DNA from 2 places in the Arthrobacter vasquezii genome. Region 1 is predicted to be linked to the other one. Evidence: riboswitches for the same ligand, from Rfam matches in the RefSeq annotation. Region 1 holds a riboswitch; the other holds the start of a gene.

Region 1 (12,227 bases):
GATCTCCGGCGTCCTGCTCGGGTTCGGCGCCGGGTTCAGCGTTCACGTGCTCCTGGTCCTCGCTGCCGTCATACTGTTGGCCATCCGGACCGGCCGGTTCAGGGGTGCCCTGCTGAGCGGCGGTTCGCTGATCGCCGTCTGGGTACTCACCGTTCTGCCGTTCGGGCCCGAACGCGTTCTGGCACTGCCGTGGGAATACGATCCGGCTCGCCTCGGCATTTCCTCTTCGCTGTGGGCGGGCTATGACCTGCTTGCGCAGCGGCTCGGCCTGCCGGTGCTCTCTCCGGTAGCAACAGCAACCCTGGCTTTTACCATTTTCGCGGTGCTGGTTGCCCTGATATGCCTGCTGGTGCTGCGGGCACCGCGACGCCCACGCCTTCCGCAAGTGATTCTTCTGCTGCTCGGAGCACTCGTCCTGGTCCTGCCCGACTACCCTCCCGCACTCACTCTGTGGTTGCTGCCCTTCGTTGCGCTCTCGTATGTCGATTGGCGAATACTTTGTGTCTGGCAGCTTGTTGAACTACTTCACTGGTGGGCGTACTGGATGTACGTAGCCCGAGAAGCGTCGTCAGGCGTGGTGGAGAACAATATCGACTCCCCCTACTATGTCGCCGCGATCTTGGCGCGCCTACTGGCCACCGGTTACCTGTTGTATCGGGTTGCGCAACATATACTTGAACCGACATATGATCCGGCGCGGCGCATTGGTATTGACGATCCGGCAGGCGGCCCCTTCGATGGTGCTCCAGACCGGCATGCGCCTGCTCCGGTACTGTTGAGCGAGTCCCCTCCAAACCTCACCATCACCGCACCGAGAGACCCCCAGTGACAGAATCCGTCTTCCGCAGCGAGCGCCTTACGCCAGAGGAATTCGAGCTGTTGGCGTCGGCAAGCCCCGATGTCGTCATTCCGCTCGAACAGACTCCGCAGTGGGCGGGCTTCGAGCGCAGTCTGGGCCGGGAACCGTACGGATTGTGGGCCTACTACGACGACGACGGCGCACCGGCTGCGATGGTGAGCTTCCTCCGGGTGCGGCGCAGGTTCCGAGAATCGCTGGTCGCGATCAACGGGCCCGTATGGTTCGCGGACCGTACCGCGGAAGCTGAACTCCGTCTTATGCACACGGTTCAGCACCAGTTCACTGATGATCCGGGCACAGACCCTCTCTATGTCCGCATGCAGGTGAAACACCCGCTGCCTCCTGCAGCCGGCCCGATCGAGCACGGCTGGTATGAGCGCGAGATCGTCGTTGACCTGACGCCGGGCGAGGATGCAATCTTCAAGTCTTTCCGGCCGAATGCCAGGAACAGTATCCGTCGTGCGGAACGGTCAGGCGTGGAGGTCCGGACCATTGAGCGGGCACGCTGGGTCGAGGTATTCAGGGCGGACCTGTACCCGATTCTGCAGGAAACAGCGGAGCGCGACGGCTTCTCCAGCTTCGGCCCCGAATACTACGAGTTGCTGCTCTCAACTCTGGGGGATCATCTTCGGCTCATGGTCGCCTACGTGGACAGCAGGGCTGTGAGTTGGTTGATCACTACCGAATACCGCGGCTACTCGGTCTACTATTTTGCGGGCAGCACACACGACGCGCGCAAGACGTTTGCGCCTTATCTGTTGCTGTGGGAAGCGTTTAAACAGCTCAAAGCTGCCGGCAATACCGCTTGCGGGCTTACCGGCATCGTGAGTGAGAACTACCCACAACTGGTCAACGTCACCACGTTCAAGCGGAACTTCTCCAAGAACGTTGTGGACCTCCCCACAACTTATGACATCCCGCTGAACCCGGGTAAGTACAAGGTGGTGGCTGGACTGCTCTCATTCCGCAGAACGGCGCCGGCCAAAGGTCGCGCGTTGCTCATGCGAGCAGCCTCGTCCGTGTCCACGCTTCGCGCCCACCGGTCCGGAGGGAAGAGCTAGCCATGGCGGACGTCGCGATTGTCGGTGCCGGCCCCAATGGGCTGGCTGCCGGCGTCGTGATGGCACGTGCAGGCTTGAGCGTGGAGATATTTGAGGCCGAACGAGCTATCGGCGGCGGGTCACGCACCATGGAGCTGCTTGAGCCGGAACACGTGCATGACATTTGTTCGGCTGTGCATCCGATGGCGCTGGCGTCACCCTTCTTCCGGGAGTTCGGTCTCCGGGAACGGATTCCCTTCGTGGTTCCCGAGCTGTCGTACGCCAATCCGCTGGACAATGGCCGTGCTGGACTCGCGTACCGCGATCTTGGGCGTACGGCGCTCGGTCTGGACAAGGACGGACAGGCCTGGCGGCGACTGATGCGCCCGCTCGTGCAGCACATTGATGGGGTGGTCGATACCGGGCTCAACCAGTTCCTGCGGGTCCCGCGGCATCCAGTCGCGGCCGCCCTGCTCGGTTCAAGGACGCTCGAGCAGGGGACTGGCCTGTGGAACCTGCGCTTCTCGACGGAAGAGGCGGCGGCATTGTTTACCGGAGTTGCCGCACATGCCGTTGCTGCCCTGCCCACACTCGCGGCTGCAGGTGCCGGGCTCACCCTCGGAGCGTTGGCGCATGCCGTGGGATGGCCCATTCCGGTTGGCGGATCCCAGGCATTGGTCAACGCTATGGCGGATGACATCCGGGCACATGGCGGCGCCGTCCACACTGCCCGTCGGATTGAATCGGTCGGCGAGTTCGACGGAGCAAAGGCAGTCCTGCTCGATGTCTCACCCGGTGCTGTTGGCGGCCTGGCAGGCGATCGCCTCCCGCAGGGCTACGTCTCAATGCTGGACCGGTTCCGCTTCGGGGACGGCGCCTGCAAGGTTGACTTCATCCTCTCGGGGCCGGTGCCGTGGGCAAACGAGGAAGTACGAGCGGCCGGCACAGTTCATGCGGGCGGAACCCGGGCTGAAGTGGCGGCGTCGGAAGCCGACGTGGCCGCCGGACGCCATCCGGAAAAACCGTACGTGCTGGTTTCGCAGCCTTCCCTGTTCGATTCTTCCCGCGCACCCCACGGACGGCAGGTTCTGTGGACTTACTGCCACGTGCCCAACGGTTCCACGCGGGACATGACGGAGGCCATTGTGCGGCAGATCGAACGTTTCGCGCCCGGCTTCCGCGACGTCGTCGTGCGTTCACACGTCATGACTGCAGCTGACCTTGAGCAGTACAACGCCAATTACGTGGGCGGTGACTTCAGCGGTGGCGCGGTGACCATCCCTCAGCTGCTGGCGCGTCCCTCATTCGGGCCGCACCCTTGGCGGATGCCGGGGAAGGGCCTCTATCTGTGCTCAGCATCGACCCCGCCCGGCCCGGGCGTGCACGGGATGGGCGGTTATCACGCGGCAAAACTTGCACTCAAGGACGTGTTCGGGCTGCCGGTGCCGCAGTTGGGAAGGTCATCGTGAGCGCACTCCTTTGCTGATCGATTTCAGCGAAGAGTAAGCTTGATCACGATCGCATAACTGAAAAGCGCAGTAATAAAACGCCCTTGACCCGCAGCGGGAGAGTCCTGCCGTTGACCTACAGCCGGCAGGCGCCGTAGGAGCAAACCCTCCCCAGGAATCTCTCAGGCCCAGCACCGCAGCGGAAAGGCAACTCTGGAAAGTAGCGCAGCTGAAGATAGGTTGTGCTCACCGACGGTGCAAGGTGAACCCTGTGTTCACGGAATCTCTCAGGTCCAAGACAGAGCGGGGAGGAACCCACCCACCTGTCCGCGCGCCCTGCACGCACACTGATTCACGGAGTTCCTCATGACGCACCAGACGGAATCAACTTTCTCCGACCGCCACATCGGTCCCCGCTCGGACGACGCCGAGCAGATGCTCAAGGTCCTGGGCTACCCCAGCCTGGACAAACTCGTCGATGTTGCGGTGCCGGCGAGCATCCGTATCAACGAGGGCCTGGACATTCCGTCTGCGCTGAGCGAGTCGGAGGTCCTGGCGGAACTGCGCAGCATCGCCGCGAAGAACAAGACCGCCGTGCAGATGATCGGTCAGGGCTACTACGACACGGTCACCCCTCCTGTCATCCGCCGCAATGTGCTTGAGGCTCCCGCCTGGTACACCGCCTACACGCCCTACCAGCCGGAAATCTCCCAGGGCCGTCTTGAAGCCCTGCTGAACTTCCAGACGATGGTCCAGGACCTCACTGCGCTGCCCATCGCCAACGCCTCCCTGCTCGATGAAGCATCGGCCGTTGCCGAGGCCGTCCTCCTGATGCGTCGCTCCGGCAAGAACAAGGGACGAACCATCCTGGACGCGGAATGCCTCCCCCAGACCATCGCCGTCGTGCAGGGCCGCGCTGAGGCGCTGGGCTTTGATATCGAGATCGCTGACCTCTCAAAGGGATTGCCGGACGGCGACATCAACGGCGTCGTCCTCCAGCAGCCCGGGACATCCGGCACGCTCCGCAACCACACGGACATGGTCGCGAAAGCGCACGACGGCGGCGCCCTGGTGACGGTCGCAGCGGACCTGCTAGCGCTGACCCTGATCACCCCTCCGGGGGAGCAGGGCGCGGATATCGCCGTCGGCTCCGCCCAGCGTTTCGGTGTGCCGCTGTTCTTCGGCGGACCGCACGCTGCGTACATGGCCGTTCGAAAGGGCCTGGAGCGCATGCTCCCCGGCCGCCTTGTTGGGGTGTCGAAGGATTCCGACGGCGCACCCGCCTACCGGCTTGCACTGCAAACACGTGAGCAGCACATCCGCCGCGAGAAGGCTACGTCGAACATCTGTACCGCTCAGGCGCTCCTCGCGATCGTTGCCAGCATGTACGCCGTTTACCACGGTCCCGACGGGCTGAAGGCGATCGCGGAACGTGTCCATGGAAAGGCGGCGCGGCTCGCTGCAGCCGTTCCAGGGACGGTCCACGAGTCCTTCTTCGACACCCTTCTCGTGAAGGTCGAGGGCCAGTCCGAGAGCATTGTCCGCAAGGCCGAGGAGCGCGGCATCAACCTGCGGTTGGTCGATGCCGATCACGTCGGCATCTCCTGTGACGAGACCACCACGGACGCTCACCTTGAAACCATCGCCGAGATCTTCGGGGTAAATCTGTCAGCCGACGCGGAGACTGCAATCCCTGCTGACCTGCAACGGACGTCGTCCTATATGACCCATCCCGTGTTCTCCCTCCACCGCTCAGAGACCCAGATGCTGCGCTACCTGCGCGGTCTCTCGGACCGCGACCTGGCACTGGACCGCACCATGATTCCGTTGGGATCCTGCACCATGAAGCTCAACGCCACGGTTGAGATGGAACCGATCTCCTGGCCCGAGTTCGCAACCATCCATCCGTTCGCCCCCGAGCACCAGACCGAGGGCTGGCGCCAGCTGATTGATGACCTGGAGGGCCGTCTCGCTGAAATCACCGGCTACGCCAGGGTGTCGATTCAGCCGAACGCCGGCTCCCAGGGTGAACTCGCCGGTCTGCTGGCCATCCGCAAGTACCATCTTTCACGCGGTGATGAGGCTCGCACAGTGTGCCTCATCCCATCGTCAGCACACGGCACCAACGCCGCCTCTGCTGTGCTCGCCGGCATGAAGGTGGTTGTGGTCAAGACAGCCGGAAACGGCAACATCGATCACGATGATCTCCAGGCAAAGATCGAGGCGAACAAGGATTCCCTCTCCGCGATCATGATCACCTACCCGTCCACGCATGGCGTTTTCGAGGAGGACGTCCGCTGGGTCTGCGACCAGGTGCATGGCGCGGGCGGTCAGGTCTACATCGACGGCGCAAACCTTAACGCGCTGGTCGGGCTAGCAAAGCCGGGTGAGTTCGGTGGTGATGTTTCCCACCTGAACCTGCACAAGACGTTCTGCATCCCGCACGGCGGCGGAGGTCCCGGTGTCGGGCCGGTAGCAGTGGCGGAGCACCTTGCCCCCTTCCTGCCTGGAGATGCGAATAGCGCAGCTGGTGTAGACAACAGCAACACAGCCGGCGTCCCTATCTCCGCCTCCCGCTTCGGTTCAGCAGGCGTACTGCCGATTTCCTGGGCCTATGTGGCGCTGATGGGAAGCGAGGGCCTGACGGCAGCCACGAAGTCCGCGCTCCTTGCAGCGAACTACGTCGCCGCCCGCCTCAATGAATACTTCCCGGTGCTCTACTCGGGTGAGAACGGACTCGTGGCGCACGAGTGCATTCTGGACCTTCGCGCACTTACCGCGAAGACCGGTGTGACAGCCGAAGACGTGGCCAAGCGCCTCATCGATTACGGCTTCCACGCCCCGACGCTGAGCTTCCCGGTAGCGGGCACGTTGATGGTGGAGCCCACGGAGTCCGAGGACCTGCGCGAACTGGACCGTTTTGTCGAGGCGATGATCGCCATCCGACACGAGATCGACCGCGTCGGAACAGGCGAATGGCAGCTGGAGGAGAGTCCGCTTCGCCAGGCACCGCATACCGCACAGACGCTCATCAGTGACGAGTGGTCGCAGGCCTACTCCCGGGAACTGGCTGCATTCCCGCTGCGGACGCTGCGCCACGACAAGTACTTCCCGCCGGTCCGCCGTATCGACGGCGCCCACGGTGACAGGAACCTCGTGTGCTCGTGCCCGCCGATCGAAGACTTCGAGGACTAAGGGATCGCCATGACAAAGCAGACAGCGCTGTATGCCCAGCACCAGGAACTCGGTGCGGCATTCACCGACTTCGGCGGTTGGCAGATGCCCCTGAAGTACCGCAGCGAACTTGAAGAGCACCACACGGTTCGCCGGGCCGCCGGCATTTTCGACCTTTCGCACATGGGCGAGGTGATGGTCACTGGGCCGCAGGCAGCCAGCTTCCTCAACTATGCCCTCGTGGGAAATATGGAGATCATGGCGGTGGGGAAGGCCAAGTACTCCCTCATCTGCACCGAGGGCGGCGGAGTGATTGATGACCTCATCACGTACCGTCTCGCCGAGGACCAGTTCCTTGTGGTGCCCAACGCCTCGAACTCCGACACGGTTGCTGCCGAGCTGCAGCAGCGTGCTGCCGACTTCGATGTCACTGTGCAGGATCAGTCGGAGGAGACCGCTCTCATCGCGGTGCAGGGACCGAACGCGGAGGCGATCCTGCTCGGCATGGCGCCGGCTGCAGACCGCGACGCCATCACCTCGCTCAAGTACTACGCCGCCGTTCGCGTGGAGCTCGCCGGTCAGCCGGTCCTCCTCGCCCGCACCGGCTACACCGGCGAGGATGGCTTTGAACTTTTCATCGAGAACGCGCAGGCCGTACAGCTGTGGAAAGCCGTGACCGAGGCAGGAACCAACCATGGCCTGGCGCCCTGCGGGCTGGCCTCGCGGGACTCGCTTCGCCTTGAAGCCGGCATGCCGTTGTACGGTCATGAGCTCGGCCTGGAGACAAATCCGTTTGAAGCGGGATTGGGCGGTGTCGTCAGCCTGAAGAAGACCGAGAACTTCGTGGGCCGCTCCGTGCTGGAGCCGCTGAAGGCCGAAACACCGGAGCGAAAGCTGGTCGGTTTGCGTGGTACCGGACGCCGGTCTGCCCGTGCAGGGTACGACGTCGTTTCGAACGGACAGACCGTAGGTACCGTTACGTCTGGCCTTCCGAGCCCGACCCTCGGGTACCCGGTTGCCCTCGCTTACGTTGACACAGCGTTGAGCGAACCGGGCACGGAACTGCAGGTTGACCTGCGCGGACGTCCGGAGGGTTTCACCGTCGTTGAGCTGCCGTTCTACAAGCGTCCGGGCCGCTCATGACCATCAGCGCCTTCGACCTCTTCAAAATCGGGATAGGTCCGTCCAGTTCACACACGGGCGGGCCCATGACGGCGGCCTTTCTCTTCACCCGGATGGTGGTGGAGCAGGGGCTGCTGGAACAGGTCCAGCACGTCGATGCTGAACTGTTCGGTTCGTTGGGCGTAACCGGTCATGGGCACGGAACAGTCAAGGCCGTGATCCTGGGGCTCGAGGGCGAGCAGCCGCACCTTACCGATCCGGAACGCGCTGAACCTCGTGTGGAGGAAATCTCGAAAACAAAGACCCTTCGTCTGGCCGGCTCACACGATGTAGCTTTTGATCCGGAGAAAGATCTTGTTCTGCACCGCAAGCAGCGGCTGGACTACCACACCAATGGGATGCGCTTCTCGGTATATAACGCTGAGGGCATACTCTTATTCGCCTGCGAATACTACTCGGTGGGCGGGGGTTTCGTTCTGGACGAGGACCAGATCGGCACCGACCTGTCCGCGGAACAGACCGTCGCGATTCCCTACCCGTTTGAATCCGGCGAACAGTTGCTCGGCCTTGCAGCATCGACGGGAAAGTCCTTTTCCGGGATTGTGCTGGCCAATGAACTGGCCGTCCGGTCCGAGACTGAGATCCGCAACGGCCTGCTCGAGATCTGGGACGTCATGCAGGACACCATCCGGCGGGGGTCGACCAACAGCGGCATTCTTCCCGGTGGGCTGCATGTCCGGCGTCGTGCTGCCCGGCAGTTGGAACTGCTTCAGAAGGAAGCTGACCCCAATGACCACCTCAGCACCATGGAGTGGGTCACCCTGTTCGCGCTTGCCGTAAACGAGGAAAACGCGGCCGGCGGTCGTGTGGTGACCGCTCCCACCAACGGCGCGGCCGGCATCATCCCGGCAGTCCTGAAGTACTACACAGACTTCGTTCCGGGAGCCGACGACGACGGCGTTATCCGCTTCCTGCTCGCCGCCACTGCTGTCGGTGCCCTCTTCAAGAAGAATGCCTCCATCTCGGGTGCCGAGGTCGGCTGTCAGGGGGAAGTTGGTTCAGCGTGCGCGATGGCCGCTGCGGGGCTGGCCGAGGTGTTGGGAGGCACACCCGAGCAGGTCGAAAACGCCGCTGAAATCGGCATTGAGCACAACCTGGGCTTGACCTGCGATCCCGTCGGCGGACTGGTGCAGATACCGTGCATCGAGCGCAACGCCGTGGGAGCGATGAAGGCAATCACCGCAGCCCGCATGGCCGTGCGCGGCGACGGGCAGCACTTCGTCTCACTTGACGCTGCGATCAAGACGATGCGTGAAACCGGTGCGGACATGATGGACAAGTACAAGGAAACCGCCCGTGGCGGGCTGGCCTTGAACGTCGTGGAATGCTGATTGGGTTCCAGGGACTGCCCCGGAACTGAGCGACGGCTCAGTCACCCTTGACGTTCACGATCTGGCGCAGCGTGTGCCGGTTGCGCACGAGGTCGCGGGCATCCTGCATCACCACGTCGATGTCCACACCGACTGCCGCGGGAATGATGGCGCCGAGGGTCGGGATGACCGATCCGACTGCAGCTCCTCCTGCACCGATTTTTAGCGCGCTACTTTGCGTGAGCGAGCTCATCGTTCGATGAATTAGGCCGTCACCTCTCATAGGACCTGAGCCATTGCTCCAGATCCCGCGGTCTGGTGAAGCGAAGCACTGGCAACCCGGCGTCCTGATATTCACGAATCCTCCGGCGCTTGCTGGCGAAGGACGTGAAGTGCCAGCGAATGATCGAGTCGTGTGCGATGACCCGGCGGAAGCTCTCCCTGTTCCCGTTGCAGACCTCTTCCCGCAGCACCATGCGCCGCAGTGTCCTGCAGACCAGCCGGGACAGCGAGAGCCAGCGCGGATAATCCAGCGCAACGATGACTTCAGCGCGCGGAATCAGGTGGTCCGACCACTTCCGGTAGAAGCTGTCCAGCACCCAGGCATCCCGCGAGGCGATTTCCTCAACCATGCGGAGCTGCTCGGCGGGATCCCGCTCCGCCCATCCCGGAAGCCACCCGATGTCCGAGTCTACGGATGTCAGCGGCAACCCGGTCGCAGCGGCATAGCGCTCAGCCGCTGTTGTTTTCCCGGATCCGGTCACGCCGAAGAACACCACCCGCTGGGGAGTTATTGGAATCACGCTCCCATCCTCGCACTCGAGTGTCTACCCACGGATGAGACCCTATTTCGGCTCACTGGATGCGGGTGGAAGACTGGGAGCGTGGCGCACCTCGACATTTCCAACATCGACTACTTTCTTTCCGACGGCCGCCAGTTGCTCAACGGCGTCACCTTCAAGGTCGGCGAGGGCCACAAGACTGCCCTGATCGGTCCCAACGGCACCGGAAAGACCACGCTCCTTCGCATTGTTGCCGGCGATATCACCGCCGATGAGGGGGCCATCACCCGCTCCGGCAGTATGGGCATCATGCGCCAGTTCGTGGGCCAGGTCCGCGATGACACCACGGTGCGGGACCTGCTCGTCTCCGCTGCGCCGCCGGTGCTTGCAGCGGCCGCGAAAAAGATCGACGACGCTGAGCTCGCAATGATGGAGCACGACGACGAACCCACCCAGATGCGTTATGCCCAGGCGATTGCCGATTGGGGAGACGCCGGCGGCTATGAGCTCGAAACCACCTGGGATGAAGTGACGATGGCTGCGTTGGGCGTTCCGTATGATCGCGCACAGTACCGCGCGGCGTCGTCGTTATCCGGAGGAGAACAGAAACGGCTCGTCCTGGAGGCGCTGTTCTCCGGTCCAGACGAACTGCTCCTCCTCGACGAGCCGGACAACTACCTCGACGTACCCGGCAAACGGTGGCTCGAAGCGAAGCTCAACGAGTCCAGCAAGTCGGTCCTCTTTGTCAGCCACGACCGCGAGCTGCTGGACAATGCGGCTACCCGGATCGTCACGCTGGAACCCGGCGCACTCGGCGCCTCCAGCTGGGTGCACGGTGGAGGTTTCAGCACCTACCTGCAGGCCCGGACGGACCGCAACGCCCGCTTTGAGGAACTGCGGCGACGTTGGGATGAGGAGCACATCAAGCTCAAAGAGCTCGTGAACATGTACAAGAACAAGGCCGCGTTCCGCTCGGACATGGCTAATCGCTACCACGCCGCCCAGACGCGCCTGGCGAAATTCCTGGAGGCAGGGCCGCCGGAAGCGATCCCGATCGAGCAGAACGTGAACATGCGGCTCAAGGGTGGCCGCACAGCCAAGCGGGCCGTCGTCGCGCAGAGACTGGAGCTGACCGGGCTGATGAAGCCGTTCAGCACCGAGATCTGGTTCGGTGACCGCGTCGGAGTGCTGGGCTCCAACGGGTCCGGCAAGTCCCACTTCCTTCGCCTCCTCGCCGCCGGCGGCACCGATCCGGAGAAAGAACATGAACCGGTGTCCGAGGTGAGCATCGCACCCGTGCCTCACACCGGCGTGGTGAAGTTGGGTGCGCGCATTCGCCCTGGGTTCTTCGCCCAGACCCATGTCCGTCCGGACCTGCTGGGCCGGAGCCTGCTCGACATCCTGCACCGCGGCGACGATCACCGATCGGGCCTCGGCCGGGAGGCGGCGTCGGGAGTACTGGACCGCTACGGGCTGGCAGGGCAGTCGGAACAGCTGTATGACTCGCTTTCCGGCGGGCAGCAGGCACGGCTGCAGATCCTGCTCCTCGAACTGTCCGGCGCCACGCTCCTGCTCCTCGACGAGCCCACGGACAACCTCGATCTCCATTCAGCCGAAGCCCTGGAACGCGCTATCGACGCGTTCGAGGGAACCGTGCTGGCCGTAACCCACGACCGCTGGTTCGCGCGGAGTTTTGACCGCTTCCTCGTCTTCGGCGAGGACGGCAAGGTGTATGAATCGGAAGCTCCTGTGTGGGACGAAGGCAGAGTGCAGCGGTCGCGCTAGGACAAGGCTTGACACTTATCCACAGCACTACCCGGGGCACTGGCCGCTCATAGTAAATTGTCTCCGGGGGCAAATTAGTGATCGTCCTCATCATTCTTTCGTTGGGGGACAACCATGAATCCAGAATCCGTCGATCGGCCTGCCCTTCCGCCGCTGCCGCCAGCCACTCCGCGCGTATCGGCTCCGTCATCGTCAGAGCGGCCCGTTGATCCGTTGCCAGTTGGCGGAGGTTTCAGGGACATCGGGCACAGCCGTTGGTTGAGCGCGGGTTTGGCCGGGGTCATCGCGTACGGCGTCACAGTTTTCGCAGCATTCGCAGTCTTACTGCTGGTTGCTCTGGGCCTGGTTCTTTCAGCACAGGACCTGCAGGCCTCCCTCGATGAGTACGTGGGAGTGGAGACGCCCTCGGACGTTGGCGGCGCTTTTCTTTTGCTCGCACTCCCATTTCAGCTCGCCGGCATGGCGATGATGGGAGCCCTACACGCCGATCTGGGTCTTAATGTCCTCGGGATGCCGCTGCAAATAGGCGCTGTAGGCTGGGGCGTCCCGCTCGCTCTGACGGGAATCGCGGTACTCACGCTGTGGTTCCTTGGTAGGCGGAGCGCTCGAAGCCAAACAAGTATCACCAGTACGCAGGCGTGGATGCT
Region 2 (12,227 bases), on a different contig from region 1:
GTACTGCTTGATGTCGAGGATGTCGCAGCCGTGCTCGAACAGGAATCCCGAAATGGCGTGGACGATGCCGGGGGACTCGACGCAATCGACTGTGAGGACATGCTCTTCCTGGGACGGCGGGGTTTCAGTTAGCACGGGATGCTCCTTTGATGTCTGACCCATGGTCAGTGCCGGAGGGCGTCGGGTCAAGGCTGTTGAAGCTGTAGAGATGGATACCGGCGAGCCTCGCGGACTGGCTTTTCAGCTCGGCTATCAGGCTCTCCGGCGCATAATGGTCACCGACCAGCAGCTTGCGGGCCAGCGGCCCTTTGCGGCTGAGGAACTTCAGGGAGCTCCCGACGCCGATCTGCGCCGCCAGCGACACCAGGCGGGTTCGCGGAACCGCTCCTGCCACGCCGGCCCAGACGGGCAGCTGCACTCCTACCCGGCGCAGCAGTCCGACATAGTCAAGGATCCGCGGAGCTGAGAAGCACATCTGCGTGACTACGTGGGACGCAAGGTGCTGCTTGGCCAGCAGGGCATCCACGCCCGCCCCCGGATCGAGGAAGGGGTGGCCCTCAGGATAACCCGCGATTCCCGCCCGGATCAGGCCGCTTGAATACTGCTCGATGTCTTCCAGCAGTGGCAGCGCCGAGTCATACGGGCCGGCAGGATGTTTCCGGTCCCCGCCGATGACAAACACTTCCCCGATACCGGCGTCGCTGCAGTTCCGCAGGATCCCGGTGAGCTCCGCCCTGCTCTGAACGCTTCGCGCGGCGAGGTGCGGGATCGCCGTGTACCCGAGACCAGCCAGCTGCGTCGCGGTGCGAACCGTCCGTCCAACGCCGTGATGCGGAAGACAGGTCACGGTGATCGGGGTACTCGGGGCCACCGCAGCGGCAACCCGCTCAACAATTCCCTCGGAAGGGATTATTTCAATTCTGGTGGGGAACATCATTGGTCCTCTCAGTGCATCAGGATCCGGCTGGAACTCAGCCGTGTGCAGCCAGCAGGGTGCTGGCTTCCTGGCGGGTACTGCCGGAGCTTTCAATGTGCGCGAGTTCGGCGGGGATCTCCCACCCCTTCTTGCGCATCGCGGTGGCCCAGAGCCGGCCGGCGCGGTACGAAGAGCGCACCAACGGCCCGCTCATGACCCCGAGGAAGCCGATCTCGTCCGCTTCCTGCTGGATGTCGACGAACTCCTGGGGCTTGACCCAGCGGTCCACCGGCAGGTGGCGTTCGCTCGGACGCAGGTACTGCGTGATGGTGATCAGGTCGCAGCCGGCCTGGTGCAGGTCGGAGAGCGCCTGCGAAATTTCCTCCCGGGTTTCGCCCATGCCCAGAATGAGGTTGGATTTGGTGACCATGCCGAGATCCCGACCCTGCGTGAGCACGTCGAGAGAGCGCTCATAACGGAACGCCGGCCGGATCCGCTTGAAGATGCGCGGCACGGTCTCGACGTTGTGGGCAAAGACCTCGGGCTTGGAATCGCAGATCGCCCGGATGTTTTCCGGCTTGCCGGAGAAGTCCGGAATCAGGAGCTCGACGCCGGTGCCCGGGTTGAGTTCGTGGATCTTGCGGACGGTCTCCGCGTAGAGCCACACGCCCTCATCCTCGAGGTCGTCACGGGCCACGCCGGTCACAGTGGCGTAGCGCAGCTGCATGGCCTTGACCGAGCGAGCCACCTTGGTGGGCTCGAACCGGTCCACCGGGGAGGGCTTGCCCGTGTCGATCTGGCAGAAGTCGCAGCGCCGGGTGCACTCGGAACCGCCGATGAGGAACGTCGCTTCCTTGTCCTCCCAGCACTCGAAGATGTTGGGGCAGCCGGCCTCCTCGCACACGGTGTGGAGGCCTTCCTTCTTCACGAGGTTCTTGAGCTGGACGTACTCCGGACCCATCTGGACTTTTGCCTTGATCCAGTCCGGCTTGCGTTCCACCGGTACTGCAGAGTTGCGCTGTTCTACGCGGAGCAGCTTGCGGCCTTCTGGTGCCAGAGTCATGGGTTCTCTTCCTTCGACTTCCGATTCAGCATTCGACGACGTTCACGGCAAGGCCGCCGAGTGCCGTTTCCTTGTATTTGGAGCTCATGTCCTTGCCGGTTTCCCGCATGGTCACGATGACTTCATCCAGAGATACCCGGTGCGAGCCATCTCCCCAAAGAGCCATCTTGGCAGCATTGATTGCCTTCGCGGCAGCAATCGCGTTGCGCTCGATGCACGGCACCTGAACCAGTCCTCCGATGGGATCGCACGTCAGGCCGAGATTGTGTTCCATGGCGATTTCCGCCGCGTTCTCAACGTGGGAAGGAGAGCCGCCCATCACCTCGGCGAGGCCGGCCGCTGCCATGGACGACGCCGACCCGACCTCGCCCTGGCAGCCCACCTCCGCGCCGGAAATGGAAGCTTGCTCCTTGTACAGCACGCCGATCGCGGCGGCTGTCAGCAGGAACTTGATAACGACGTCGTCCCGGTCCTCCTGCGTCGCGTTCTCCATACCGGGCGCGAAGTGGAGCGCGTAGTAGAGCACGGCGGGAATGATGCCGGCGGCTCCGTTGGTGGGCGCGGTGACCACCCTGCCGCCTGACGCGTTCTCCTCGTTGACGGCGAGGGCAACGAGGTTGACCCACTCCTGCCAGTACTTCGGATCCCGGTCCTTGTCCTCCTTGAGCAGCCGCTCATGCCAATCCGGAGCACGACGGCGGACCTTCAGACCGCCGGGAAGCAAGCCTTCTCGCTTGATCGCGGAGTTCTTGCACTCCTCCATCACCTGCCAGATGTGCAGCAGGCCGTCGCGGATTTCCTCCTCGGAGTGCGCAACCTTCTCGTTGAGGAGCATGATGTCGCTGATCCCCAGGCCGGTGTTGCGGCAGTGCTCCAGCAGTTCTGCCGCAGTGCGGAAGGGGTAGGGCAGTTGTTCCTTCGACTCCTCGAGCTGTTCCGCAGCGGCATCTTCCTCGCCTTCCCGCACGATGAAGCCGCCGCCCACCGAAAAGAACGTTGCCTCGTGGAGTACCTCGCCGTCGTCGTTTTTCACTTGGAAGGTCATGCCGTTGGTGTGGCGGGACAGTACGGTCAGCGGACGCAGGACCATGTCTTCGACGCCGTAGGGCAGGGAAGTGCCACCGGCCAGCTGCAGCATTCCGGTGTCGGCGATGGCAGCCAGCCGTTCCTCCACTTCGTCCGGCAGGATCAGCTCGGGGTGGAAGCCTTCGAGCCCGAGGAGGACGGCGGTCATGGTGCCGTGTCCGCGGCCCGTCGCTGCGAGGGACCCGTAGAGGTCCACCCGCAGTGACGCCACTTCCGCCAGTCTGCCGGAGGCCTTGAGCTCCTCCGCGAAGACGGCGGCAGCCCTCATGGGGCCGACGGTGTGCGAGCTTGAGGGCCCGATCCCGATGGAAAAGAGGTCAAAGACTCCAACAGCCATTGGTCATTCCTTACTGCTTGGAAGGTCAGAACTTTTGTCCAGATATGGAGACCTAAACGTCTCCGAACTCTCGTTACCTGGACAAAAGTTCAGAGGTCAGGCGAGGTCGGCAACGTCGGGGTAGAGGGGGTGCGCGGCGGCGAGTGCTTCCACACGGGAGCGCAGGCCGGAGAGATCAGCGCCGGCGTCGGCAATCAAGGCCTCGGCAATGATGTCCGCGACCTCCGCGAAGGCTTCCTCGCCGAAGCCGCGGGTAGCCAGTGCGGGCGTGCCGATGCGCAGACCGGAGGTCACCATCGGGGGACGGGGATCAAAAGGCACCGCGTTGCGGTTCACGGTGATGTCAATTTCCGCCAGGCGGTCCTCGGCCTGCTGGCCGTTGAGCTCGCAGTTGCGCAGGTCCACCAGGACGAGGTGCACATCGGTTCCGCCGGAGATGACGCTGATGCCCTTCGCAGTGACGTCGGGCTGGACCAGGCGTACGGCCAGGATCCGGGCGCCCGCAAGGACGCGCTCCTGGCGTTCCTTGAACTCCGGCGAGGCTGCGATCTTGAAGGCAACTGCCTTGCCCGCGATGACATGCTCCAAAGGTCCGCCCTGCTGGCCCGGGAACACCGCGGAGTTGATCTTCTTGGCGATGTCGGCGTCGTTGCTCAAGATGATTCCGCCGCGCGGACCGGCGAGGGTCTTGTGCGTGGTGGAGGTGGTGACGTGCGCGTGCGGTACGGGGGACGGGTGCAGCCCGGCGGCGACGAGGCCGGCGAAGTGCGCCATGTCCACCATCAGGTAGGCGCCCACCGAGTCGGCAATCCGCCGGAACTCGGCGAAGTCCAGCTGGCGGGCGTACGCGGACCAGCCGGCAACGATGAGCTGCGGCTTGTGTTCCTGTGCGAGCCGCTCCACTTCCGCCATGTCGATCCGGTGGTCATCCTCGCGGACCTGGTACGGAATGACGTTGTACAGCTTGCCGGAGAAGTTGATGCGCATGCCGTGCGTCAGGTGCCCGCCATGAGCCAGGTTCAGGCCCATGATGGTGTCGCCCGGCTTGATCAGCGCGTGCATCACCGAGGCGTTTGCCTGGGCGCCGGAGTGCGGCTGCACGTTGGCGTACTCAGCGCCGAACAGGGCCTTCAGGCGGTCGATCGCCAGCTGCTCGATGACGTCCACATGTTCGCAGCCGCCGTAGTACCGCTTGCCGGGATACCCTTCCGCGTATTTGTTGGTCAGGACGGAACCCTGTGCCTGCATCACGGCAGCCGCGGTGTGGTTCTCAGACGCGATCATTTCCAGACCGGTGCGCTGGCGGTTCAGTTCGTCGTCGATCTTGGCGGCGATCTCCGGGTCCAGATCGGACAGCTGTGCGTTGAGCGACGTCGACACAACCTGCTCGAAAGCGACCGTGGCCCCGCTCGCGCCTGCCGGGCTCACAGCTCGCCGCCATTGGCTGCTGCGTACTCTTCAGCTGACATCAGCGGGCCTTCTTCGGTGACGGCCACCTTGAACAGCCAGCCGTTGCCGTACGGATCGCTGTTGATCAGTTCCGGATTGTCGACGACGTCGGCATTGGTTTCGGTGACCTCGCCGCTGACCGGCGCGTAGAGGTCTGACACGGACTTGGTGGATTCCACCTCGCCGCACGTCTCGCCGGCGGTGACCGTGTCCCCGACCTCGGGAAGGTCCACGTACACGATGTCGCCGAGGGCGTCAGTGGCCACGGCGGTGATACCGATCGAAACGGGTCCGGAGCCGTCGCCGGCAATCCATTCGTGCTCGGCGGAGTATTTCAGGTCGGCAATAACCTTGCTCATCTGTTTTTCCTTTACAACGAGAAATCTGTAGGTAAGAGAACTCCGGCAGTGCCGGCGTTTTCGGAAGTGTGCGTTAAGCGAAGCAGCACGCGTGAAAATGCCGACTCTGGCGGAGGTGCCGCAGGACTACTTCGAACGCTTGTAGAACGGCAGCGCGACAACTTCGAACGGCTCGGCCTTGCCGCGGAGGTCGATGTCCAGAGCAGTGCCGGGCTCGCTGAGTTCGACATCGACGTAGGCCAGGGCGATCGGGTAGCCCAGGGTGGGGGAGGGCTGGCCGGAGGTCACTTCGCCCACCACCTTGCCGTCTTTCAGCACGGGATAGTGGCTGCGGCCTGCGCGGCGCCCGAGGCCCTTGAGGCCCACGAGCTTGCGGCCGGTAGTGGAGCCGGCGCCGGCTGCCTTGAGTTCGGCCAGCGCGGTCTTGCCGATGAAGTCCGATTCCTTGGCCAGCGAGACGACCGGGCCAAGACCTGCAGCGTAGGGGTTGCCCTCGCGGGAGAGCTCGTTTCCGTACAGCGGCATGCCTGCCTCAAGGCGCAGGGAGTCGCGGGACGCGAGGCCGGCGGGGATGAGGCCATGCCCGGTCCCGGTCTCCAGCAATGCTTCCCACAGACCCGGGGCACCCTCGTTCGGCACGTAGATCTCGAAGCCGTCCTCGCCGGTGTACCCGGTGCGGGCAAGGAGCAACTGCTCACCCTGAATCTGAACCTTGACCGCCGCGTAGTACTTGAGTTTGGTGACGAGTGAATGCTGGTCGGCCGGCACCAGCGTGAGCAGGATTTCCTCGGCTTTGGGTCCCTGGACAGCGATCAGTGACGTCTGGGCAGAGATGTCGTCGATGGTGACATCGAAGTTGACGGCCCTTTCAAGCAATTCCGAGGCGACCACGGGCGCGTTGCCGGCGTTCGGCACCACCAGGTACTTCTCCTCCCCGCGGCGGTAGGAAATCAGGTCGTCGATGATGCCGCCGTCTTCCTGGCAGATCAGCGAGTACTTGGCTTTTCCGACTGCCACTGCCGAGAGCTTCCCAGCCAGTGCGTAGTCAAGGAAGGCCGCGGCGTCCGGGCCGGTGACCCAGACTTCTCCCATGTGGGAGAGGTCAAACAGCCCGGCCGCTTTGCGCACTGCGTGGTGCTCGGCGAGTTCGGAGCTGTACTTCAGGGGCATCTGCCAGCCGCCGAAGTCGGTGAATGAGGCGCCGGCCAGCTTGTGCTGGTCGTAGAGTGCTGTGTACTTCTCAGTCATCGAGGAATCCTTAGTCTTCGAAAGCGGTGAGGGGAGGGCAGGAGCAGACCAGGTTACGGTCTCCCGCGGCGCCGTCGATGCGGCCGACCGGCGGGAAGTACTTGTCCTGTCGGAGTGAGTGCACGGGGAAAGCGCCCTGCTCGCGCGGGTACCGGCGCTCCCACTCGGAGGTGACGACGGCGGCAGCGGTGTGCGGTGCATTGCGCAGGGGCGATTCCCCGATAGTGAAATCGCCGCTGGCGACCTGCTCCATTTCCTTGCGGATGGTCACCATTGCTTCGATGAAGCGGTCGATTTCCGCGAGGTCCTCGGACTCGGTCGGTTCCACCATGAGCGTTCCCGCCACGGGGAAGGACAGCGTGGGGGCGTGGAACCCGAAGTCGATGAGGCGCTTGGCAACGTCCTCGGCCGTGACTCCCGTGCGGGCTGTGAGCTCGCGCAGGTCCAGGATGCACTCGTGCGCAACGAGTCCGCTTTCGCCGGTGTAGAGGACCGGGAAGTGCTCGTTCAACCGGGCGGCAATGTAGTTCGCTGCCAGGAGGGCGGACTTGGTGGCTTCGGTGAGGCCCTGGCCGCCCATCAGCTTCACGTACGCCCAGGAGATCGGCAGGACGCCCGCGGAACCGAAGCGGGATGCGGAAATCGCAACGCCGTGTCCGGCTTCATGCGCAGACTTGTTCGCGTCGCCCGGCATGAACGGCGCAAGATGTGCCTTTGCAGCCACCGGGCCCACGCCGGGACCGCCGCCGCCGTGCGGGATGCAGAAGGTCTTGTGCAGGTTCAGGTGGGAGACGTCGCCGCCGAACTTGCCCGGCTGGGCGAGGCCGACGAGCGCGTTCAGGTTTGCGCCGTCGACGTAGACCTGTCCACCGGCCTCGTGCACCGCATCGCAGACTTCGCGGACGTCGGCGTCGTACACGCCGTGGGTGGACGGGTAGGTGATCATGATCGCGGAGAGTGCATCCCGGTGGGCCTCGATCTTCGCCCGGAGGTCCCCGTGGTCGATGGTGCCGTCCGAAGCCGTGGCCACGACGATAACCTTCATACCCGCGAGAACGGCGGAAGCAGCGTTCGTGCCGTGTGCGGAGGCAGGAATCAGGCAGACGTTGCGCTGGCCCTCGCCGCGGGAAGCGTGGTAACCGCGGATAGCAAGCAACCCGGCGAGCTCACCCTGTGAACCGGCGTTGGGCTGGATCGAGACCTGGTCGTACCCGGTGATCTCAGCGAGGTCGGCTTCGAGTCCGTCGATCAGCTCGCGCCAGCCTTCGGTCTGGGAATCCGGGGCAAAGGGGTGGATGGAAGCGAATTCCGGCCAGGAGATGGCCTCCATTTCAGCGGTGGCGTTCAGCTTCATCGTGCAGGAGCCCAGCGGGATCATGGTGCGGTCCAGCGCGAGGTCGCGGTCCGAGAGCCTGCGGATGTAGCGCAGCAGCTGGGTCTCCGAGCGGTGTGTGTTGAAGACCGGGTGCTGAAGGTATTCCGAGGTGCGCACCGCGGCGGCGGGCAGCTCGAAGCCTGCGGCTTCCCTTACCTGGCCGGCACCGAAGGCGGCGGACACGGCGGAGAGGATTTCCGGCGTCGTCGTCTCATCGACTGAGATGCCGACGGTGTCGGCGTTGACGAGGCGCAGGTTGATGCCGCGGGATTCGGCAGCGGAGACTACCTTGGCGGCGTCGCCCGGTACGCGGACGGTGAGGGTGTCGAAGAAGGAGTCGCTCTTCAGTTCCCAGCCGGCGGCCTTCAGCGTGGTGGCGAGCGCACGGGTGTTGCTGTGGACGTTCTCCGCAATGGCCTTCAGTCCATCAGGGCCGTGGTAGACGGCGTAGAAGGAAGACACGATGGCCAGCAGTGCCTGCGCGGTGCAGATGTTCGACGTGGCCTTTTCGCGGCGGATGTGCTGCTCGCGGGTCTGGAGGGCCAGGCGGTAGGCGGTAGCACCGGCGTTGTCCTTCGAGACGCCGACGATGCGGCCTGGGAGGGTGCGTTCCATGCCGTCGCGCACGGCCATGTACGCGGCGTGCGGTCCGCCGAAGAACAGCGGAACACCGAGGCGCTGGGTGGAACCGACGGCGACATCCGCTCCCTGCTCACCCGGAGGGGTGATGAGCGTCAGTGCGAGGAGGTCAGCGGCGACCGTGACCAGCGCACCGCGCTCCTTCGCTTCTGCGATGACGGAGGTCTGGTCCCAGACACGGCCGGAGACGCCCGGCTGCTGGAGGACGACGCCGTTGATGTCGCCTTCCGGGAGTCCCTGCGACAGGTCAGCGACCTCAACCTCGAATCCGAGCGCCTCTGCGCGGCCGAGGACGATGGCAATGGTCTGGGGGAGGCAGTCCGCGTCGAGAACCGTTTTGCCGTCCTTGACGGCCTTGTTCTTGTTGGCCCGGCGCATGAGCAGCACGGCTTCGGCCACCGCGGTGGCTTCATCGAGAAGGGAAGCGTTGGCCACCGGTAGGGCAGTGAGATCCTGCACCATGGTCTGGAAGTTGAGCAGCGCCTCGAGCCGGCCCTGCGAGATTTCGGGCTGGTAGGGCGTGTAGGCCGTGTACCAGGCGGGCGCCTCGAGGATATTGCGGCGGATCACTGCCGGCGTGACGGTGTCGTAGTAGCCCTGACCGATCATCTGGACGGCGGTCTTGTTCCTGCCGGCAAGCCTTCGCAGTTCGGCCAGCACCTGGACTTCGCTGAGCGCGTTGTCCAGCCCGAGCGGGCTTTCCTGACGAATGGAGTCGGGAACCGCACTGTCAACGAGGCCGTCGACGGTGTCATAGCCGACAGCCTTGAGCATCGTGTCGATGTGGTCCTGGCGACGCGCACCGATGTGGCGGTCTGCGAACGTGGGGACGAATGACTGGACTGTCATATGAGGAACTCCATAACTCAGGTGGCGCAAAACACCACGATGACTTGGGTTCCTCCCCGCTCTGTATTGGACCTGAGAGTTTCCGTTTTTCCTGATGTTCTCAGGATCCACTTGCACCGTCGGTGAGCCCGGTTTCCCGGACTGCTTTCCAGAGTTGCCTCGCCGCGGCGGTACGTGGGCCTGAGAGATTCCTGGGGAGGATTTGCTCCTACGGCGCCTGCTGAACGTACCGGCAGGACTCTCCCGCCGCGGATCGAAAGCGTGCGTCACTGACAGGTGACGCGATTCACAGACTACCGGTTGGTTGAGTCTTCACGCAACTCCTGTACGACTGGGTCCGTCTAGTTCAGTGACTTCTCTACGTCAGCCAGTTCTGTACGCTCCCAGAGGGCAGTCTCGTATCGATGGCCAGCGGCACTAGCGCTCGATGCCGCATCCACTGCCTCCCTGAACTTCAACAACCGAAGTCGCCGCTCTTCCTCGGCAGCAGGACTTGTTGTGCTCAAAACTTTGCTCCTTTCTATCGCATGGTGGAAACGAAGTTCCGCTCGGTGGGTGTACGCTAGGTCACACCGAAACTACGTAACGAACAGTTTGACACGCTTCAGACAGTTCGGTTGGCGCGTCGGTCCGGTTCGTACGGGAGCGTGAATGATGGACGGAATCAAGGTAACCGTCAACGGCAAAGTCCGGGACTGCAGCGGAACAAACCCCCACACTCGATTACTCGACTGGTTGCGGGATGAAGGCCTGACAGGGTCAAAAGAAGGATGTGCTGAAGGGGAATGCGGTGCCTGCGCCGTCCTCGTAGCCCGCCCGGACGGAGCCGACCGCAGCCGATGGACCTCGGTCAATGCGTGTCTCCCACCGGCCCTCGCCTTCGACGGCCAGGAAATCATCACCGCCGAGGGTCTCGGAAACGTCTCTGATGCCTGCACGCCGGAGGACCTCCACCCCGTGCAGCGCGAGATGGCGGAGCGCGGCGGCTCGCAGTGTGGCTACTGCACCCCGGGATTTGTCTGCTCGATGGCTGCTGAATATTACCGACCGGAGCGCTCGCCGGCGCAGGAAGACAAGGAGACAGGAACCGCCGTCGTCGGTGAAGAGCATGCAACCGACCACGAATGCGGCCCCAACGGGTTTGACCTCCATGCGCTCAGCGGGAACCTGTGCCGCTGCACCGGCTACCGGCCGATCCGCGACGCTGCTTACGCGCTCGAAACACCTTCGGGCTCGGATCCGCTGCTCGAACGGCAGAACCGGCCCGCCCCCGCGCCGCAGCACACCCGTGTCAGCGGTGAATCGGAGTTTATCCGTCCGCAGTCGCTCGATGAGGTCCACCAGACATTGCGCGAGAACTCGGACGTGAAGCTGGTTGCGGGAGCGACCGACCTCGGCGTTGAGGTTAATCTGCGGCATTCCCGCCCGCCGCTGGTCCTCGCGATTGATCGGCTGGAGGAACTTCGGGCGCTGACGTTCGACGCCGATTCCATCGAGATCGGCGCCGCGCTGACACTCTCTGAAGTCGAGCGGGCGCTCGACGGCCGCGTCCCGCTGTTGGGTTACCTTTTCCCGCAGTTCGCCTCCCGGCTGATCCGTAACGCCGCGACGTTCGGTGGGAACCTCTCCACGGGTTCGCCCATCGGCGACTCTGCGCCGGTTTTCCTGGCGCTCGACGCAAGAATTGTCCTCTCCTCCACAGACGGAGAGCGCGAAGTTCCGTTGTCCGAGTACTACACCGGCTACCGCCAGAGTGTTCGTCAGCCGCACGAAATGCTCCGCGCTATTCGCATCCCGTTGCCGCTCGCCGAAAGCACCGCGTTTTACAAGATCGCCAAGCGGCGCTTCGACGACATCTCAAGTGTGTCCGTGGCCATCGCACTGCAACTCAACGGCGGCGTCGTAAGCTCCGTGCGCATCGGACTCGGCGGTGTGGCAGCGACGCCAATCCGCGCTCTCGCGACGGAAGAGGCGCTCGTCGGTCAACCCTGGACGTCGGACACGGTGGCCGCCGCCGCCGTCGTCATGGCGGGTGAAGGAACGCCGATCGATGACATGCGGGCCAGCTCGCTGTACCGCTCGGCGATGCTGAGGCAGGCGCTGCTGAGATTCCATGCTGAGAACGCTGAAGATCTGGAGGTGGCCAAGTGAAGTCGCTGTCGGATCGCCCAGTAAACCCCGTGGTCGGTGTCCCCGTATCCCACGAAAGCGCCGCAGCCCACGTCACCGGTACGGCTCTGTATACGGATGACCTGGTTGTCCGTAGCTCGAACGCGCTGCATGCCTGGCCGGTTCAGTCGACGCATGCTCACGCCCGCATAGCTGGCCTGCGCACCGAGCCCGCGCTGGAGGTTCCGGGCGTCGTCAGGGTACTAACGGCGTCGGACGTTCCAGGCGTGAACGACGCCGGGATCAAGCATGACGAACCGCTCTTCCCCAGCGAAGTGATGTTCTACGGCCACGCCGTGTGCTGGGTGCTGGGGGAGTCGCTAGAAGCCGCGCGCCTCGGCGCGGAGGCGGTGGAGGTCGATTACGAGCCGTTGCCGTCGTTGATCACCGTTGAGGAAGCCATCGCGGCCGAGAGCTTCCAGGGGAACCGCCCGACGGTTGCTCGCGGCGAGCCGGACAAGGCGCTCGAGGATGCAGCGCACCGGTTCAGTGGCGAGTTCCAGTTCAGCGGGCAGGAGCACTTCTACCTGGAAACGCACGCATCGTTCGCCTACATCGACGAGTCCGGGCAGGTGTTCATCCAGTGCAGCACCCAGCACCCCTCCGAGACGCAGGAAATCGTGGCGCACGTGCTGAACCTATCCAGTCACGACGTCACAGTGCAGTGCCTCCGCATGGGCGGCGGATTCGGCGGCAAGGAGATGCAGCCGCACGGCTTCGCGGCCATCGCGGCGCTC

The links. A riboswitch is a leader RNA that binds a small molecule or an ion and turns the genes downstream of it on or off. The one in region 1 is predicted to bind glycine.
Region 2: linked by a shared signal. The riboswitch ahead of gcvP (aminomethyl-transferring glycine dehydrogenase) and the one ahead of gcvP (aminomethyl-transferring glycine dehydrogenase) in region 1 are both predicted to bind glycine.

What each region holds. Positions count from the first base shown of each region.
Region 1 is NZ_JAROKN010000021.1:17,866-30,092, forward strand. It holds gene P4U43_RS09460 (hypothetical protein) at 1-829, shown strand, start outside; gene P4U43_RS09465 (lipid II:glycine glycyltransferase FemX) at 826-1,920, shown strand; gene P4U43_RS09470 (phytoene desaturase family protein) at 1,923-3,368, shown strand; glycine riboswitch at 3,453-3,554, shown strand; glycine riboswitch at 3,556-3,659, shown strand; gene gcvP (aminomethyl-transferring glycine dehydrogenase) at 3,714-6,542, shown strand; gene gcvT (glycine cleavage system aminomethyltransferase GcvT) at 6,552-7,664, shown strand; gene P4U43_RS09485 (L-serine ammonia-lyase) at 7,661-9,034, shown strand; gene P4U43_RS09490 (hypothetical protein) at 9,072-9,266, opposite strand; gene P4U43_RS09495 (P-loop NTPase family protein) at 9,286-9,816, opposite strand; gene P4U43_RS09500 (ABC-F family ATP-binding cassette domain-containing protein) at 9,898-11,580, shown strand; gene P4U43_RS09505 (zinc ribbon domain-containing protein) at 11,695-12,227, shown strand, end outside.
Region 2 is NZ_JAROKN010000005.1:74,607-86,833, reverse strand. It holds gene purU (formyltetrahydrofolate deformylase) at 1-162, opposite strand, end outside; gene P4U43_RS03955 (methylenetetrahydrofolate reductase) at 125-934, opposite strand; gene lipA (lipoyl synthase) at 972-1,979, opposite strand; gene P4U43_RS03945 (L-serine ammonia-lyase) at 2,005-3,402, opposite strand; gene glyA (serine hydroxymethyltransferase) at 3,499-4,830, opposite strand; gene gcvH (glycine cleavage system protein GcvH) at 4,827-5,210, opposite strand; gene gcvT (glycine cleavage system aminomethyltransferase GcvT) at 5,337-6,458, opposite strand; gene gcvP (aminomethyl-transferring glycine dehydrogenase) at 6,469-9,321, opposite strand; glycine riboswitch at 9,480-9,577, opposite strand; gene P4U43_RS03920 (hypothetical protein) at 9,663-9,827, opposite strand; gene P4U43_RS03915 (xanthine dehydrogenase small subunit) at 9,976-11,472, shown strand; gene xdhB (xanthine dehydrogenase molybdopterin binding subunit) at 11,469-12,227, shown strand, end outside.